DNA from 2 places in the Brevibacillus gelatini genome. Region 2 is predicted to be linked to the other one. Evidence: a T-box and tRNA genes for the amino acid it is inferred to sense, from the RefSeq annotation. Region 2 holds a T-box; the other holds one or more tRNA genes.
What was found. The T-box of region 2 lies ahead of serS (serine--tRNA ligase). A T-box ahead of a tRNA ligase gene usually reads a tRNA of that ligase, here a tRNA-Ser.
Positions count from the first base shown of each region.

Region 1: it has a tRNA-Ser gene. The T-box ahead of serS (serine--tRNA ligase) is inferred to sense a tRNA for this amino acid. The anticodon was not compared.

Region 1 is NZ_CP154342.1:3,006,925-3,014,937, forward strand. It holds gene AAFJ72_RS14455 (ABC transporter ATP-binding protein) at 1-697, opposite strand, end outside; gene AAFJ72_RS14460 (hypothetical protein) at 896-1,066, shown strand; gene pdxK (pyridoxine/pyridoxal/pyridoxamine kinase) at 1,245-2,057, shown strand; gene rarD (EamA family transporter RarD) at 2,124-3,032, opposite strand; gene AAFJ72_RS14475 (EamA family transporter) at 3,300-4,208, shown strand; gene AAFJ72_RS14480 (tetratricopeptide repeat protein) at 4,347-5,387, opposite strand; gene AAFJ72_RS14485 (hypothetical protein) at 5,518-5,649, shown strand; tRNA gene AAFJ72_RS14490 (tRNA-Leu) at 5,931-6,017, opposite strand; tRNA gene AAFJ72_RS14495 (tRNA-Val) at 6,034-6,109, opposite strand; tRNA gene AAFJ72_RS14500 (tRNA-Glu) at 6,204-6,277, opposite strand; tRNA gene AAFJ72_RS14505 (tRNA-Ser) at 6,282-6,374, opposite strand; partial or broken gene AAFJ72_RS14510 (phospholipase A2 family protein) at 6,680-6,766, shown strand; gene AAFJ72_RS14515 (hypothetical protein) at 6,784-6,948, opposite strand; gene AAFJ72_RS14520 (hypothetical protein) at 7,065-7,268, shown strand; gene thiM (hydroxyethylthiazole kinase) at 7,483-8,013, opposite strand, start outside.
Region 2 is NZ_CP154342.1:26,360-34,372, reverse strand. It holds gene aceB (malate synthase A) at 1-41, opposite strand, end outside; gene serS (serine--tRNA ligase) at 519-1,799, opposite strand; T-box leader at 1,852-2,072, opposite strand; gene pdxT (pyridoxal 5'-phosphate synthase glutaminase subunit PdxT) at 2,209-2,784, opposite strand; gene pdxS (pyridoxal 5'-phosphate synthase lyase subunit PdxS) at 2,795-3,679, opposite strand; gene AAFJ72_RS00215 (D-alanyl-D-alanine carboxypeptidase family protein) at 3,789-5,096, opposite strand; gene guaB (IMP dehydrogenase) at 5,307-6,767, opposite strand; gene AAFJ72_RS00205 (YaaC family protein) at 6,935-7,966, shown strand.

The DNA.
Region 1 (8,013 bases), 1.5 Mb from region 2:
CTGGCCTCGTCCTTTTTTGTACAATCCGGCCGTCCTGCAAATAAATGACGCGGTCGGACTGCTCTGCTACTTCCTGTTCATGGGTAACGATGATGAACGTAGTCCCATTTTCCCTGTTCATTTCTCTCATGAGCTGGAGAATTTCCTGTTCGGTCTTCGAGTCCAGGTTCCCCGTCGGTTCGTCGGCCAAGATGATGCCTGGCTGGTTGACGAGCGCCCGCGCAATACTGACGCGTTGCTGCTGCCCGCCGCTCAGTTCGTTCGGCCGATGGTCGATCCGCCCTTCCAGCCCGACCCGATGCAGGATCTCCGTCGCTTTTGCCCGCCGCTTCTTGACGCTTTCGCCCGCGAAGACGAGCGGCAGCTCCACATTTTCCAGCGCCGTCAGATTGGGCAACAGGTTGTATGACTGGAAAATGAAGCCCATGTGCTTGCGGCGAAACAGGCACAGTTCGTTTTCGTTAAATTTGGAGATTTCCTCCCCGCTCACCACCACGCTGCCTTCTTCCGGCTTGGTCAGACCCGCAAGCAGATTCAGCAGCGTCGACTTTCCTGAACCGGATGAACCGCACAAGGCGACAAACTCGCCCTGGTTGACGTGCAGGTTGATATCAAACAGCACCGGAACCTTGATTTTCCCCGTTCCGTAGCTATGATTGACCCCGGTTACGGTTAGCTCTCCCGTTTTGTTGGTCATCTTTTGCAGCACCTCATTCGTTCTTTGTCTATAACATAAGACGTAAAAAGTCGAAAAACGTAACGGACTTGTCAAAAACATTTTACCTTCACACAAATGCAATAAGTTTTTCAAAATCATGTAACAAACCCGCAACCAATTGCTGCCAGAAACGTACTACAATAAGGGTGTGAAGAAAACACGAAAGGGCGATTACCGATGACCATGTATCGCTTTTTGTTTGAAACCGCTACACGCAGATGGGTAGAAATCATCAAGGCGCCAAGCATGTTCGAAGCAGCCAAACTGGCCAAACAGCTTGCGACCAAACGCTCCCGCTCCCTGGCTACGCCGATCAGCTTTTCCTTTCACCACGCTGCCTCCCGATGACATGACATAGACGACACACTGGCAACCGCTTCTCTGATTCAGGGAAGCGGTTTATTATTTCTGGAGATATTATTGACACCGTTGTTTTTTTCCTCTTAATATAGAGAAAGACATTACAGTGCATGACAGTAAAGAACTGCATTCACTTCGCTGCTGCACAAAAGGGAGATAAATGACTATGACCATGAAAAAAGCGCTTACGATTGCAGGCTCCGATACCAGCGGCGGTGCTGGACAACAGGCAGACCTCAAAACGTTTCAGGAGCTTGGCGTCTTCGGAATGACAGCCCTTACTGTCATCGTGGCCCAGGACCCGCACAATGAGTGGTTCCATGAAGTGTTCCCCATCGATGTTGCCATCCTGGAAAAGCAGATCGAGACGGTTCTCGCCGGAATCGGTGTAGATGCAGTAAAAACCGGGATGCTTGGCACCACAGAGCTGGTTGACCTCGCTACCCGCAAAATAGAGCAATATCAATTGAAAAATGTCGTCGTAGACCCGGTGATGATCTGTAAAGGCGCAGAAGCGCTCCATCCGGAAATCGCCGTCAGCCTGCGTGAAGTGCTGCTCCCGCGTGCAACTGTCGCGACGCCGAACCTGTTTGAAGCGGGAATCCTCAGTGGAATGGGCGCGCTGACAAGCGTTGAAGACATGAAGGAAGCGGCAAAACGCATTCACGACTTCGGCACTTCCTACGTCGTGGTAAAAGGCGGCACCAAATTGCAAAGCGACAATGCCGTCGACGTTTTCTACGACGGGCAAACCATCGAGGTGCTGGAATCCGAGCGTTTTGACACCACGTTCACTCACGGGGCAGGCTGCACCTTCTCTGCTGCCATCTGCGCAGAGCTGGCCAAAGGCAATTCCGTGCGCGGCGCTGTGGAGGTCGCGAAGGAGTTCATTACCGAAGCGATTCGCCACTCCTTTGCCCTCAACAAATACGTCGGTCCAACCAACCACGGCGCATACCGCCGCAAGCACCAAGCCTAGTTTTGCAAACCAAAAACTCCTGACCAGCCGAGCGAGTCTCGGGACGGATCAGGAGTTTTTTTCGTCCTATGCCTGCTTTTTGATCGCCACTTCCGGCTTGAGCGGAGCCGTCGCCGGTTTTTTGCGCATCGAGCTTACGGTAAAGATTACGAGCGCAGACCAGATGCACGAAAAGCTGATGAGATGTGTCGTGGTAAACGGTTCTCCAAACAGAAAAACCGCGGTGAGCAGCGTGATCGTCGGAGAGACATACTGGATAAAGCCGACAATCGAGAGCGGCAAGCGCTTCGCCGCTTGGGCAAACCAGTACAGCGGCATCGCCGTCGCAACGCCGGCCAGCGCCAGCAAAAGCATCTGCCACCACGCCAAGGCCGTCGCCGTCTCTGTCCCGTTTGCCTGGAGCAAGATCAAGTAACCGAGCGCAATCGGAGCGACAAACAGCGTCTCCCAGGCAAGCCCGATCATCGCCTCCATTTTCACCACCTTTTTCGCCAGACCGTAAAACGCAAACGTGAGCGCCAAGGAGAGCGCAATCCACGGAAACTCACCGTATTGCACCGTGATGAACAGGACGCCACAGGCCGCCAGAATGAGTGCCGCCCATTGTGCCAGATTCATTTTTTCCCGTAAAAAGATTACGCCGAGCAGTACGGTAAACAACGGGTTCATATAGTAGCCGAGACTCGTTTGCATGACCTGGTTGTTGTTCACCGCCCAAATGTAGATCAGCCAGTTTGCACTGATGAGCAGGGAGCAGGTGGCAAGCGCAGCAACCATTTTCCCCCCGGATACCGATCCCCACATTGCGCGCCAGCGTTTCGTTACCTGAATAATGATTGCGACAAAAAGAATCGACCAGACGATGCGGTGCGCCAAAATTTCCCATGCGCCCATCGACTGGAACAGCTTCCAGTACAGCGGAAGCATTCCCCATGCAAAATACGCGGCAAACGCATAAAGTATCCCCTGTTTCATTTCTGATTCCCCCACTGTTTTGCCATGTGCCCGTCTTATAGTGTAGTGTAACGGAATTGTCGTCAATCGGCTATGTATTCATCACCGATATAATCACGATCACGCCAATCACTTTCCTTCACTGCCATAGCAGTGATTTAGCGAGACATCTCATTATCTCAGCAGCATAATGAAGTGAAAAATAATTTTTCATTGTACCATTTTTCCTACTAGTGTACAATAGGCATTATTCAACCGAGTTTAGTCATAAGAAAGGAATTTTCACCTATGACATACTGGCGTTCTGTTCTGTTCGTTTTGCTCGGGGCATGCAGCTACGGAGTGCTCTCCCTGTTCATGAAGCACGCGTTTGCGCTTGGCTTTACTCCCTACGAGATGAGCGGGAGCCAACTCATTTTCGGCGGCTTGATAATGATTATAGCGGCCCTGTTTTTCTCGCGTGAACGGTTCCGCCTGAAATATTTGCTGATTCTCGCCCCTGTCAGCGTGATGATGGCGTCCACCAGCATTCTTTACCATCAGGCCGTCAGCCGCTTGTCCGCTTCGCTGGCCATCGTGCTTCTGTTCCAGTTTACCTGGATCGGGGTCCTGCTCGAATCGCTTGTCGAGCGCAAATGGCCGACGGCAAAAAAATGGGTGTCGCTTTTCATGCTTGGCGGCGGAACGGTGCTTGCCAGCGGTCTTGGCGAAGGCGGCCTGCAAGGTGTCAGCATCACGGGTCTGGTCTGCGGCCTGTTGTCGGGGGCTACGTTTGCCCTGGTGATTTTCTTCAGCGGGCGCATCCTTCCAGGCTTGAATCCTTATTTGCGCAGCGCGATCACGATCAGCCTGGCAGCCGTCATGCTCTCCATCGTCTATCCGCCAACCTTTTTGTTCAACGGTCGGCTAATGGACGGACTGCTTCCGCTCGGCTTGCTCGTTGCCGTGTTCGGTTCGGTCATCCCGATTTTTTGTCTCGCGGCAGGCGTCCCCCGCATCGGCAACGGCCTCGCTACGATCCTGAGTGCTGTCGAGCTGCCAACCGTCGTCCTTTTGTCCAGTCTGGTTCTCCAGGAAAAGGTGACGTTTTCCCAATGGGGCGGCGTTCTGATGATCCTCGCTGCCATCTGCGTGCCGCAAATCAAATGGCGCAGGCTTTTGGCGCCGTCACGGGTTTTGGAGAAAAAAGGTATGTAAACAAAAGAAAAGCCCAGCCGGATCCTTCCTGGACCTCGCTGGGCTTTTGCTGTTTTTGTATCGGGAGAAAGTGGTCATGGGTAGGCTAGGTGTAATTCCCCAAACAAAAATGAGGTGATTGTATTTCACCTCTGTTGCTCATAAATCCGTTTTCTTTTCATATATTCTTAAAACTACATCATATGTCTTCATCAAATAGTCTTCAAATTTATTACCCTCTTGCTTAAAGTAATCCAACGCAAGCTTTGCATGTTTCAAAGCATCATCGTATTGTTTGTCAGAATAAAGCGCTTCTGCAAGAGTGTATCGTGCCTCTGCCAACAATTCTTCTGTTGTATAATCATCAATTACTGAATAGCAAAGACGTTTGGATTCTTCTAGCTGACCCATCAAACGGTATACTTTTGCTAATTCTAAAGTTGTATTTTTCGCAAAATGCTTTCTGTTAGCTTCTTGGTGCAGGTCAAGAGCCATTTGAAGATGTTCCAGAGCTTCTTCATATCTTCCTGTTCTTCTGTATAGCATCCCCAAATTGTGGTCAATCGCCGCTTCAAGCTTTTCGTCCGGGATAATTTTCAGAATATCAAGCACTTTCATGAAGCTTTCCTCAGCTTCCTCAAATCTTGACAATTTGTGATAGCAGATGCCTGTACTGATATAAATATCAGCCCCATTATACAGCAATCCTAACGAAATATTTAACTCTTCGGCACGTTTCAGCCAGCCGATTGCTGATACATACTCCTCTAATATTCCATGCATGACACCTGTTGCGTAATACGCGAGAACTTTTTGCGTCCCTCCTATCGCATGTCTATCAATCAGTTGATTTGCCGACATCAAATAAGGAACAGCTTTACTTGCTTCACCAATTTGAGAGTAAAATAATCCGATAGAAGATAATGACCTAACATAATCTATGGCGTTAGCTTTTTCTTCATAAATCTGTTTTGCCAGAGAAATGCTTAAAAGATAATGCTTTTCGGCAATATTAAAGTTTTGATTAATATGGTTGAATCGAGCGCTTGCCCACCAGTAAGTACTTTTGTCCTCTACCGCAAGCTTGTCGATGTCCAAAGAATCAAATTGTTTTCTTGCTTCTTCCCACTTGTTTTCCTCTATGTTATTGACAATGTGTTGTAAAATGAGATGGGTTTCTATTTCTACGACATTTTCCATCATTAATCCTCCTTTGTTTGCAGGATTCTCCCCTTCTCGTCATTATATCCAAATATTGTCATAATTGACAAGTGCTTCTTCTGGGAATATAATGAAATATAAGAGTAATCTATATTTTCGGAGGTGTAACATGAAGACATTTATCAAGGGAATCATGGCTTTTAGCATGTTATTTGGATTAGTAGCAACATATTCAAATCCAGAAGTTATTCAACTTCCAACAAAAATTGTCATTCAATATGGGCATCAATGGGGAACATAAAAAGGGGGATGCGATTCATCCCCCTTTTTATGTTAACCCAATATTTCAGCCCCCCTTCTCAAACCTTCAATTTCGCCCTGCATGGCGTTCCAACTTTGTCCCACCTGGAAATGCAACGGCTCGTCATTTGGATTTCAGTATGACGCAACATCCTTCCGCAACAAAGTAACCACTTCCTTCCACGATGATTACCATCGGAAGAAAGTGGTCACAAGTAGCAAAAAAGGTTTCGGATAGCCCACTTCATTCGCAGCTTATCCAAAACCTTACATATGCTGATATGGTGCGGTCGAGAGGACTTGAACCTCCACGGTGTTGCCACCACTAGAACCTGAATCTAGCGCGTCTGCCAATTCCGCCACGACCGCAATTTGAACATGAAAATGGTGGAGGCTGACGGGATCGAACCGCCGACCCTCTGCTTGTAAGGCAGATGCTCTCCCAGCTGAGCTAAGCCTCCACTGCCCGCAACTTTTGTTGGGCCTGACAAAGTGAATCAGCGCAACCGTGAATCCTTTGCGAGGCCCAACAGCCGCTTGCAGGGTGTCTGTAAGTGACCCGTAGGGGATTCGAACCCCTGTATGACAGCGTGAAAGGCTGCTGTGTTAAACCGCTTCACCAACGGGCCATGATGGCGGATGGAGTGGGATTTGAACCCACGAGACGGGTCTACCCCGCCTACACGATTTCCAATCGTGCTCCTTCGGCCTCTCGGACATCCATCCATGCTTTTCCCTTGCCCTTGCCCTTTTCACATATCGCTTGGGCAAGAACTAATCTATCATATCCGATAATTGATTTCAAGTGATATTTTAAAAGTTTTTTTTCACATGGAAAGCAGCTTTTGGCGCTCTGCCGCAGCGATGTCAGCAAATGCCTCTTCGTGCTTCCCGGCGATCCTCCCGTCATATTTTGTGAAACTTGCCTAAAACAACTTCCTCCCTTTTCCAATATGCTGGCAATATCCATCTTCAATGCGGAGTGATGACTGTTGGGCAGAAGAAGACGGCGGGGATTGCGTATTCCTTGTTTGTACGGAAACTGGTGCGGTCCAGGCTGCTCCGGGCCGGGCGCCCCCATCGACGATATTGACCGCTGCTGCAAAAAGCACGACCGCTGCTATCAAAAACGCGGTTATTTTGCTTGCAGCTGCGACCAGGAGCTTTTGCGCTGCTTGCGGGACAAAATCGACATGAAAACGGAAAAGGGCAGGGTAGCCGCCATGATTTCCGCCTTTTTTTCCCGATCCAGATGCATTCCGGACGACAGGAAATAGCCTGTTTTGCGAATTGTCATCATTGTCATTCTTCATACAAAAATTGGTAACATCTTGGACATAAATCCGACAAAACTTCCGTGATTTCCCATTGGACTTTTTTGGTACTCTAGTAAATGTCCAAGGAGGTTACAAGCTCGTGGAATTGCATATTCGCACAGACGCCAGTGCAGCGCTGACGTTAAAGAAAGAAATCATTTTTCACGGAATTTCGCGCTTTTATGTACGTCCGTTTGAAGAAGATCAAGTAGAATTCGTTTTTCTGGCGCTCTCGGAGCATCAGAAGAAGCTGTTATCCTTCACGCTGCGAAAATACAGCTACGCCCTAACTTACCTATCCTAGTCCTAGCCATATAGCCGTACACATTTTCATCCCCTGGAAAGCAGGGGATTTTTCTTTTGGACGACAGCCAGCCTTTTGCCTTCCTCTTCAAAAAGGAGCGGCTTCACCGGGAGCGAGAGGGGCTGTCTGATGGAGATGCCCCTCCCGAACCGAACACAGACTGCCTGTCGAAAACATGGGATAGTCGCGGTACCTGAGAGCGTATGTTTTTCGCCTACAGCCCCGTTTGTTCGATGGCTCCCAGACGATGCACATCATCGGCCGTCACGGTTGACAGCGCATTCAAAAACTGAATCTGGAAGCTGCCCGGTCCCTCAGCGGCTGCTTTCTCCGCCGCCAGTTGTGCAGCGACCCCGTACGTGACGAGCGCAGCAGCTCCGGCTGCCAGCACGTCTTTTTCCACAGCGGCAAAGGCGCCCATCACGGAGGTCAGCAAGCAGCCTGTGCCTGTCACTTTCGTCAGGATCGGATGTCCGTTATGGATGGCATACACGCGGCTGCCGTCCGAAATGACATCGACTTTTCCTGTAATCGCCACGACTGTGTTCAGCTTTTGCGCCGCCGCTTTGGCCAGCGTCGCGACGTCTCCGCCTGCCTCGCCGGCGTCCACTCCTTTGATCTCCCACGATTCGCCGATAACGTTGGCGATTTCCGCCGCGTTTCCGCGAATTAACGAAAGCGTTAGCTCACGCACGATTTTTTGCGCGGTTTCTGTGCGGTACGGAGTTGCGCCTGCACCTACCGG
Region 2 (8,013 bases):
TGGATTTCCAGCGGATATGGATTGGTTGGAATCGTAGTCAAACCTGTTCACCTTCCCTTGATAGCACCTAAATTATTATGGTACAGAATTAATTTTTAGAAATTATTATAGTACAGAAGGTTCAAAAAAAATGGCTTAATCCTGGTATCCGCTGCCACTGCAATGACTGCAGATCACATGTCCGTCCCCCAAACAATGATGGCAAGCCGCTCCGTTGTCATCATGACCAACGCCTCCACACCGTGGGCAATTCTGTTCGCCGTTTCCTTCACACCGATAGCAGTTCATTTCCCATTCCCTCCACTTCTGTATTAAAACAATATTCTTTTAAGTTGTTTTTATTATATAACAGAGATTGGTACAGTGCAACACAATTTTCTAAAAATTATAACTGTAATAGTACACATTTTCCGAGCTGTCTTGTCCCCCATGCTCTCTCGCCTTTTCCCCGCCCCAAAAAGAAAGCAGCCTCTGATCCAATAAAGAAAGATCAAAGGCTGCTGTGCTTATCCTGCTGCTTATTTCGGCTCGATTTTGGCTACTCCGCCCATGTACGGACGCAGCACTTCCGGAATGGTAATGCTTCCGTCTTCCCCCTGGTAGTTTTCCAAAATCGCCGCTACGGTGCGGCCAATAGCGAGGCCCGAGCCGTTCAGTGTATGCACGAACTCCGGCTTCGATTTGGTGTCGCGGCGGAAACGAATATTGGCGCGACGAGCCTGGAAATCTTCGAAGTTCGAACAAGACGAGATTTCGCGGTACGTGTTCGAGCTTGGAAGCCATACCTCCAAGTCGTATTTCTTCGCTGCCGTAAATCCGAGATCGCCTGTACACATGCTCATGACGCGGTACGGAAGTCCAAGCAGTTGCAGCACCTTCTCGGCGTTTTTCACCAGCTTCTCCAGCTCGTCATACGAATCTTCCGGTTTGACGAATTTCACCAGCTCTACTTTGTTGAATTGGTGCTGGCGAATCAGCCCGCGTGTATCGCGGCCAGCCGATCCCGCTTCCGAACGGAAACAAGCGCTGAAAGCAGCATAGTAGCGCGGCAGATCGTCTCCATCCAGAATTTCATCCCGGTGCATGTTGGTGACTGGCACCTCTGCGGTCGGGATCAGGAAGTAGTCTGGTCCCTCCAGCTTGAAAGCATCTTCCTCGAACTTCGGCAACTGTCCGGTTCCGGTCATGCTTGCACGGTTTACGATATATGGCGGGATAACCTCTTCGTAACCGTGCTCAGTGGCATGCAGGTCCATCATGAAGTTCATCAATGCGCGCTCCAGGCGGGCTCCCAGTCCTTTGTAAAAGACAAAGCGGCTTCCTGTTACTTTTGCTGCCGTCTCAAAATCGAGAATCCCTGTCTGGCTGGCGAGCTCCCAGTGCGGCTTTGCCTCAAAGCCAAAGTTGCGCGGCTCGCCCCACGTCCATGCCACTACGTTGTCGTCTTCCGATGTACCAATCGGTGTGCTCTCATGCGGCAGGTTAGGCAGGCTCAGCAAAATGAGCTCCAGCTGCTCATCCAGCTTGCGCAGCTCTTCGTCCAGCTTCTTGATGTGTTCGTTTACTTCCTTCATTGCCGCGATCAGGTGGTCGGCATTCTCTTTGTTGCGCTTCATGACCGCTACTTGCTCGGAAACGGTATTTCGTTTATTTTTCAGCGCCTCTGCTTCCTGAATTACTTGACGGCGCTTTTCATCGACCTCTGCAAACTGATCCAGAGCCGAAATATCTTCATTGCGATGCGCCAAACGGCGTTTTACCCCTTCCAAATCCTGACGCAGTATTTTGACGTCCAACATGTTCGAATCCCTCCGAATCCATAATCAAAATGCAAAAAACACCCGTCCCCTCATAAGGGACGAGTGTTGTGTACCCGCGTTGCCACCCTCGTTGATACATGCCCATCCTGGCGCATCTATCCACTCCATCCGTCATAACGGGACGGTTCCGGACAAAGTTCATTCCTTTGCCACTCCGAGATGGATTCCTTCACAGACCGGATCGGTTCGCACCACCCACCGACTCTCTACACCAGGTTGATGTGAAGTACTTGTTCTCATCATCGCATTCTCATTCATACCTATTTCTATTGTTAACTGTACTACAAGTTCTATACGTATGTAAAGGGCGCTCCGCCATCATCTTGTAACAAAAAGAAAAGACCAGCATTTGGCCAATGCCGATCTTTTCATGCAAGCGTCACTTCAATCAGTTTCGGTATTCCTTCACCATGTCGAGGAAGTATTTGTGCATTCTTGTATCTTCCGTCAATTCCGGGTGAAAGGCAGCCGCCAGGTAATGCCCTTCTCGCGCTACCACGATCTTTTCTTCGTACTTGGCCAGCACTTCTGCGTTTTCTCCGACTTCCATAATATATGGTGCCCGGATGAACACTGCCGGGTAATCTGCACCGACGCCAGCTACAGGCATTGTCACCTCGAAGCTTTCCTTTTGGCGGCCAAAGGCATTTCGCTCCACCTTAATATCCATCAACCCGAGATGGCAGTCATCTTGCCCCTCAATCTGTTTGGCCAAAAGAATCGCGCCTGCGCAAGTACCGAAGATCGGCTTGCCTGCTTTTCCGAACTCGCGGAGCGCGTCCATGAATCCGTACTTGTGCATCAGCTTGCTGATCGTCGTGCTTTCTCCGCCGGGGAGAACCAGTCCGTCGAGTTCGTCCAGCTCTTCCACCTTTTTGACGGGAACAGCTGTCGCCCCAGCCTCTTCCAGCATGCGCAGGTGTTCTGCTACAGCTCCTTGCAAAGCGAGTACACCGATTTTCATTCTGCTCACCTTACCAGCCACGCTCTTGCATGCGATCCGCCTCGCGAATTTTGGAAATCTCGATTCCGGTCATTGGACTTCCCAAACCTTTGGATACGCGAGCGATCAGTTCGTAGTCTGTGTAGTGCGTAGTCGCTTCAACGATTGCGCGAGCGAATTTCTCCGGATTTTCCGATTTGAAAATACCCGAGCCGACAAACACGCCGTCAGCCCCGAGCTGCATCATCAAAGCCGCATCTGCCGGAGTCGCTACGCCACCAGCGGCGAAGTTCACTACAGGCAGCTTGCCGGTTTTGTGTACTTGTTCCAGCAGCTCGTATGGGGCACCCAGATTTTTCGCTTCGGCCATCAGCTCATCGTAAGACATTGCTTGCACTTTGCGGATTTGCGCCATCATCGTGCGCATGTGGCGAACGGCTTCTACGATGTTTCCGGTTCCTGGCTCACCTTTTGTCCGAATCATGGACGCCCCTTCACCGATACGGCGAAGCGCTTCACCCAGATCACGCGCACCACATACAAACGGCACAGTGAATTCTTTTTTATTGATGTGGTACAGATCATCGGCCGGGGTCAAAACTTCACTCTCGTCAATGTAATCGACACCCATCGATTCCAGTACGCGCGCTTCTACAAAGTGTCCGATACGAGCTTTTGCCATAACAGGGATCGAAACAGCGTTCAGCACTTCCTCCACAATGCCAAGATCAGCCATACGAGCTACTCCGCCAGCCGCACGAATGTCAGAAGGTACGCGTTCCAATGCCATGACAGCTACAGCACCGGCAGCTTCAGCAATTTTTGCCTGCTCGGCGTTCACAACGTCCATGATGACGCCGCCTTTTTGCATCTCAGCCATACCTTTTTTTACGCGGGACGTTCCTACTTGTACCATGTGAAAATTCCCCCTACATCATGAAGTCAGAACCGTAACTGTTATGCTCTGTTATGGTTCTTCGTTACCGTCATTGTAAACGATAGATGAGGGGGAATACAATAGTTATTTAATTTCCTGTTCCACTACTGAACAAATTGCTGAAAAATTGAATGATGCTGCGGAAGAACAAACGAATCCAGCTCGCCTCTTCGACCTCCTGGCCTGCCACCAAATCCGCGCCTGCTTTTGCTGCATCTTCCGGCTGCAGGTAGTCGGTGTCTTTCGCTCCTTCTTCTTTCAGGACGAGCTTGCCGATGACTTGTCCTGCCTTAATGGGAGCATTCAAATCCTGGAAGGTAACGGTCGGCGTCAACTTTGCCTCGGTTCCGATCTTGGTCACTACTTTCACTTCACTGCCCGTTACAGCCGGCACGTTCAATTCGACACCGTTCTTTACCGGTGCGGTTTCAAAACCTTTGACCGGAGCACCTTTATCCATTTGCTTCGTTAATTTGAAATTGCTAAAGCCGTAGTCAAAAAGCTTGTTGGTTTCCACGAAGCGTTTTGTTTTACTGTCTGTCCCCATCACGACAGAAATCAAGCGCATGTTATCACGCACGACAGTACCCGTAAAGCAATAACCGGCTGCTTGTGTATAGCCCGTTTTTAATCCGTCTACACCTGGATAGTAATTGGGCAGATCAGGCAGCATCCAGTTGTTATTCGCCATTTTCAATTCATTTTTAGAGCCGGGACGGAAGGTGAAACGCGGGATTTTCGATACTTCCAACGCTTCCGGAAAATCACGAATCAGGTTTCTGGCGAGGATAGCCGAATCACGCGCGGACATCAGATTTTCCACTTGATCGGTCTGGACGGAGTATGGACCCAACTCATTTGCCGGCAAGCCGCTGGATGTAACGAAAGATGTATTTTTCATCCCAAACTCGGCAGCCTTCTTGTTCATCATCTGCACGAAGTTGGCTTCATTGCCCGCTATCTTTTCAGCAAGCAGAACAGTAGCATCGTTGGCAGAAACGACAGCCATTGCATTGTACAGCTCCCTGACTGTAAAAGATTCCCCCAGATTCAGGTACACTCCGGACGTATCAGAGATTCTTGCCACATAGAAAGCATATTCACTGACAGGCACCTTTTCGTCCCAGCTGATTTTCTTCTGCTTGACCGCTTCCAGTACAAGGTATTCCGCCATCATCTTGCTCATGCTGGCAGGAGGCAGTGGGACGTCTGGATTCATGCTATATAAAACTTTTCCCGTAGATGCCTCTAATAGAATGGCAGATTTTGCAGCCAGTTGTAGATCTGCTGCAGGTGCTGCATCGGCCTTCGTCGCTGCTCCTCCCATTGCGGTAGCAAACATAGCGACAGAAAGGATCAGACCTGTCAGTCGTGTCTTCCAAGTAGTTCGCTTCATCGTTTCTTCTCACTCTCCAATTCTGTCATAAGTCTATACGGTAATTGGGCACCAAGTGTAAGTGTAACATACCATTACGACCGCATTGAAGCCCAAATAGACTCATTAGCAAGTAATGGATTGGATGGTAGATCATCGTTTTTGACATACAAAAGGGGGCGTCTCAAAGCCGACATGACGACTTTTGAGACAGCCCCCAGATTGTTTAACCTATGAAATCGAGTAGTTTGGCGATTCCTTCGTGATTTGCACATCGTGCGGATGGCTTTCGCGCAAGCCGGCACCTGTGATACGGATAAACTGCGAGTTTTGAATCAAGTCTTCAATTGTTTTGGCTCCGCAGTAGCCCATACCTGCACGCAGACCGCCGATCAACTGATAAGTCACGTCCGCCAAAGGCCCTTTGTATGGAACACGGCCCTCGATGCCTTCTGGAACAAGCTTTTGTTCGTTCTCCTGGAAGTAACGGTCCTTGCTTCCTGCTTTCATCGCGCCAATCGAGCCCATTCCGCGGTATACCTTGAAGCGGCGTCCTTGGAAAATCTCGAACTCGCCCGGGCTTTCCTCCGTTCCGGCAAACAGACTGCCGATCATGATCGCCGAAGCACCCGCTCCGATTGCTTTTGGCAAATCACCGGAGTATTTAATGCCGCCGTCGGCAATAATTGGAATATTGTACTCGCGCGCTACTCGGGCGCAATCGTAAATGGCAGTGATTTGCGGCACACCGATACCGGCTACGACACGCGTTGTACAAATGGAGCCTGGACCGATCCCGACTTTGACAACGGATGCCCCTGCTTCGATCAGGTCGCGAGTGGCTTCTCCTGTTGCAACGTTTCCTGCCACGATTGTCAGGTTTGGATATTCCTTGCGAAGTGCTTTTACTGTCTCGATAACACCTTTGGAATGCCCATGCGCTGTATCGACGACAAGCACGTCTACACCTGCCTGTACGAGCGCCGCCGCACGATCAAACGTATCTGCGGAAACCCCTACTGCCGCCCCACACAGCAAACGCCCTTGCGGGTCCTTGGCTGCTTGCGGGTATTGAATCGCTTTTTCAATATCCTTAATGGTAATAAGGCCACGCAAAATGTTATTTTCATCGACCAGCGGCAGTTTTTCGATTTTGTGCTTTTGGAGAATCGCTTCGGCTTGCTGCAGGGTGGTTCCAACCGGAGCTGTAACCAGATTCTCTTTTGTCATGACTTCCTTGATTGGTGTCGAGTAGTCATGGACAAAACGCAAATCGCGGTTGGTTAAAATCCCAATGAGATGATTTTCTTCGTCGACGATCGGAACACCGGAAATGCGGTATTTCCCCATCAGCGCGTCCGCCTCTGCGACGGTGTGATTCTGGGTCAAAGAAAATGGGTTGGTAATGACCCCGCTTTCCGAGCGCTTCACGCGATCTACTTCACTCGCCTGCTGCTCGATCGACATGTTTTTATGGATGATCCCAATACCACCCTGACGCGCCATAGCAATCGCCATGGCTGATTCCGTTACTGTATCCATTCCGGCACTAATCAGGGGGATGTTCAAGCGGACAGTCTCGCTCAGTTTTACACGAACGTCCACATCCCTTGGCAAAACTTCGGATTTTGCTGGAATGAGCAGCACATCATCAAATGTTAGTCCTTCTTTGACAAATTTATCTTCCCGCACAGTAGAAAGCCCCTCTCGGCAAATATTTTAAGACAGTTTAACAAACGGCATAATTTACTGTCAAGGAATGAGTTAAATGTTCGGTTATGGAGTTTATTAGACAGATAAATCAAAAAAATCACTAGAAAAAACAACCAGATCACGAAAGTTACTGAAAGGTGGTTACAATGAATTCTGCATGGAAAATGTTCCGGTTTTTCGAAACGGAGCCTACCGCCCGTAAATATTTGACTGCCTGCTATGACAGCTTGGGATTGGAGCATGCTGAACGCCTTGCCTTTCAGCAAAGTTCCCGCTTTCTTTTTTTATGGAAGCAAGCGAGGCAGTTTTATACGACAGCAGCAGAAGCTGACTTGTCCATCCAGCCGTTGCTGCTCTTTTATGGTTGCTCCCACCTGCTGAAAGGGTTGCTGCTCACCCGCGATCCATCCTATCCGCAAAACAGCCGAGTGCTCCAGCACGGGGTCACTACGCGAAAGCTGAAGAAAAACAACTACCTGCTGCTAGAAGATGAGGTCCGTCCACAAAAAGAGGGCTTTTTTGCTCTATTGGCCAAGCTCTTTCATCTTTCCCCTATGCAGGATCGCTATTCGATACATGATTTGTTTGCTTCCATACCCGCATTCAGCGATGTTTATGCGGCTTTGACTGAAAAGCCGCAGCACTGGCTGCAAGTTCCCTGGAGCAAAATTTACGCAGTCGAACAAGCTCCGTCTGACTGCCAACCGTGGGTCCAGATTGCTTTTCCTGAAGCCATGGACGGGCCTTTGGCGTATTCACCGGAAACCTTCCTTCAATACATCAACAGAGTCGCTCCAGAGGGCTCTCGTTTGCCATTGCGCAGGTCAGAAGACAATTCTAAACGTCTCCTTCTCCCTGCATCCGCCCTGTCCCAATTGGAGCAGTATCCTTTGTTTCGCTGGCAGAAGCGCCGCCTTTTCTTTTGGAATGGCTCGCCTGATTCTCTGCCTCTTCCCGAGTGGGCCAGCCACTTCTTGCTTTTGTATTTGCTCGGCATGCTTTGCCGGTATGAAACGGAGTGGTGGGGGGAGCTGGTCTTATCCCACGGCCTTGCTGAACGCTACCTCGTGGAGCTTTTTTTGGAGCACCATATGTCTAGCTACCCCACTGTTATTATGAAACAGATCCAGCAAAAAAACTCTGCGCTCCCACAAGGTTTCTCTTTGGATGATTGCTGAGTTAATTTTGCCTAGGTATACAAAAAAGCTGCATTCTCCATTACTCG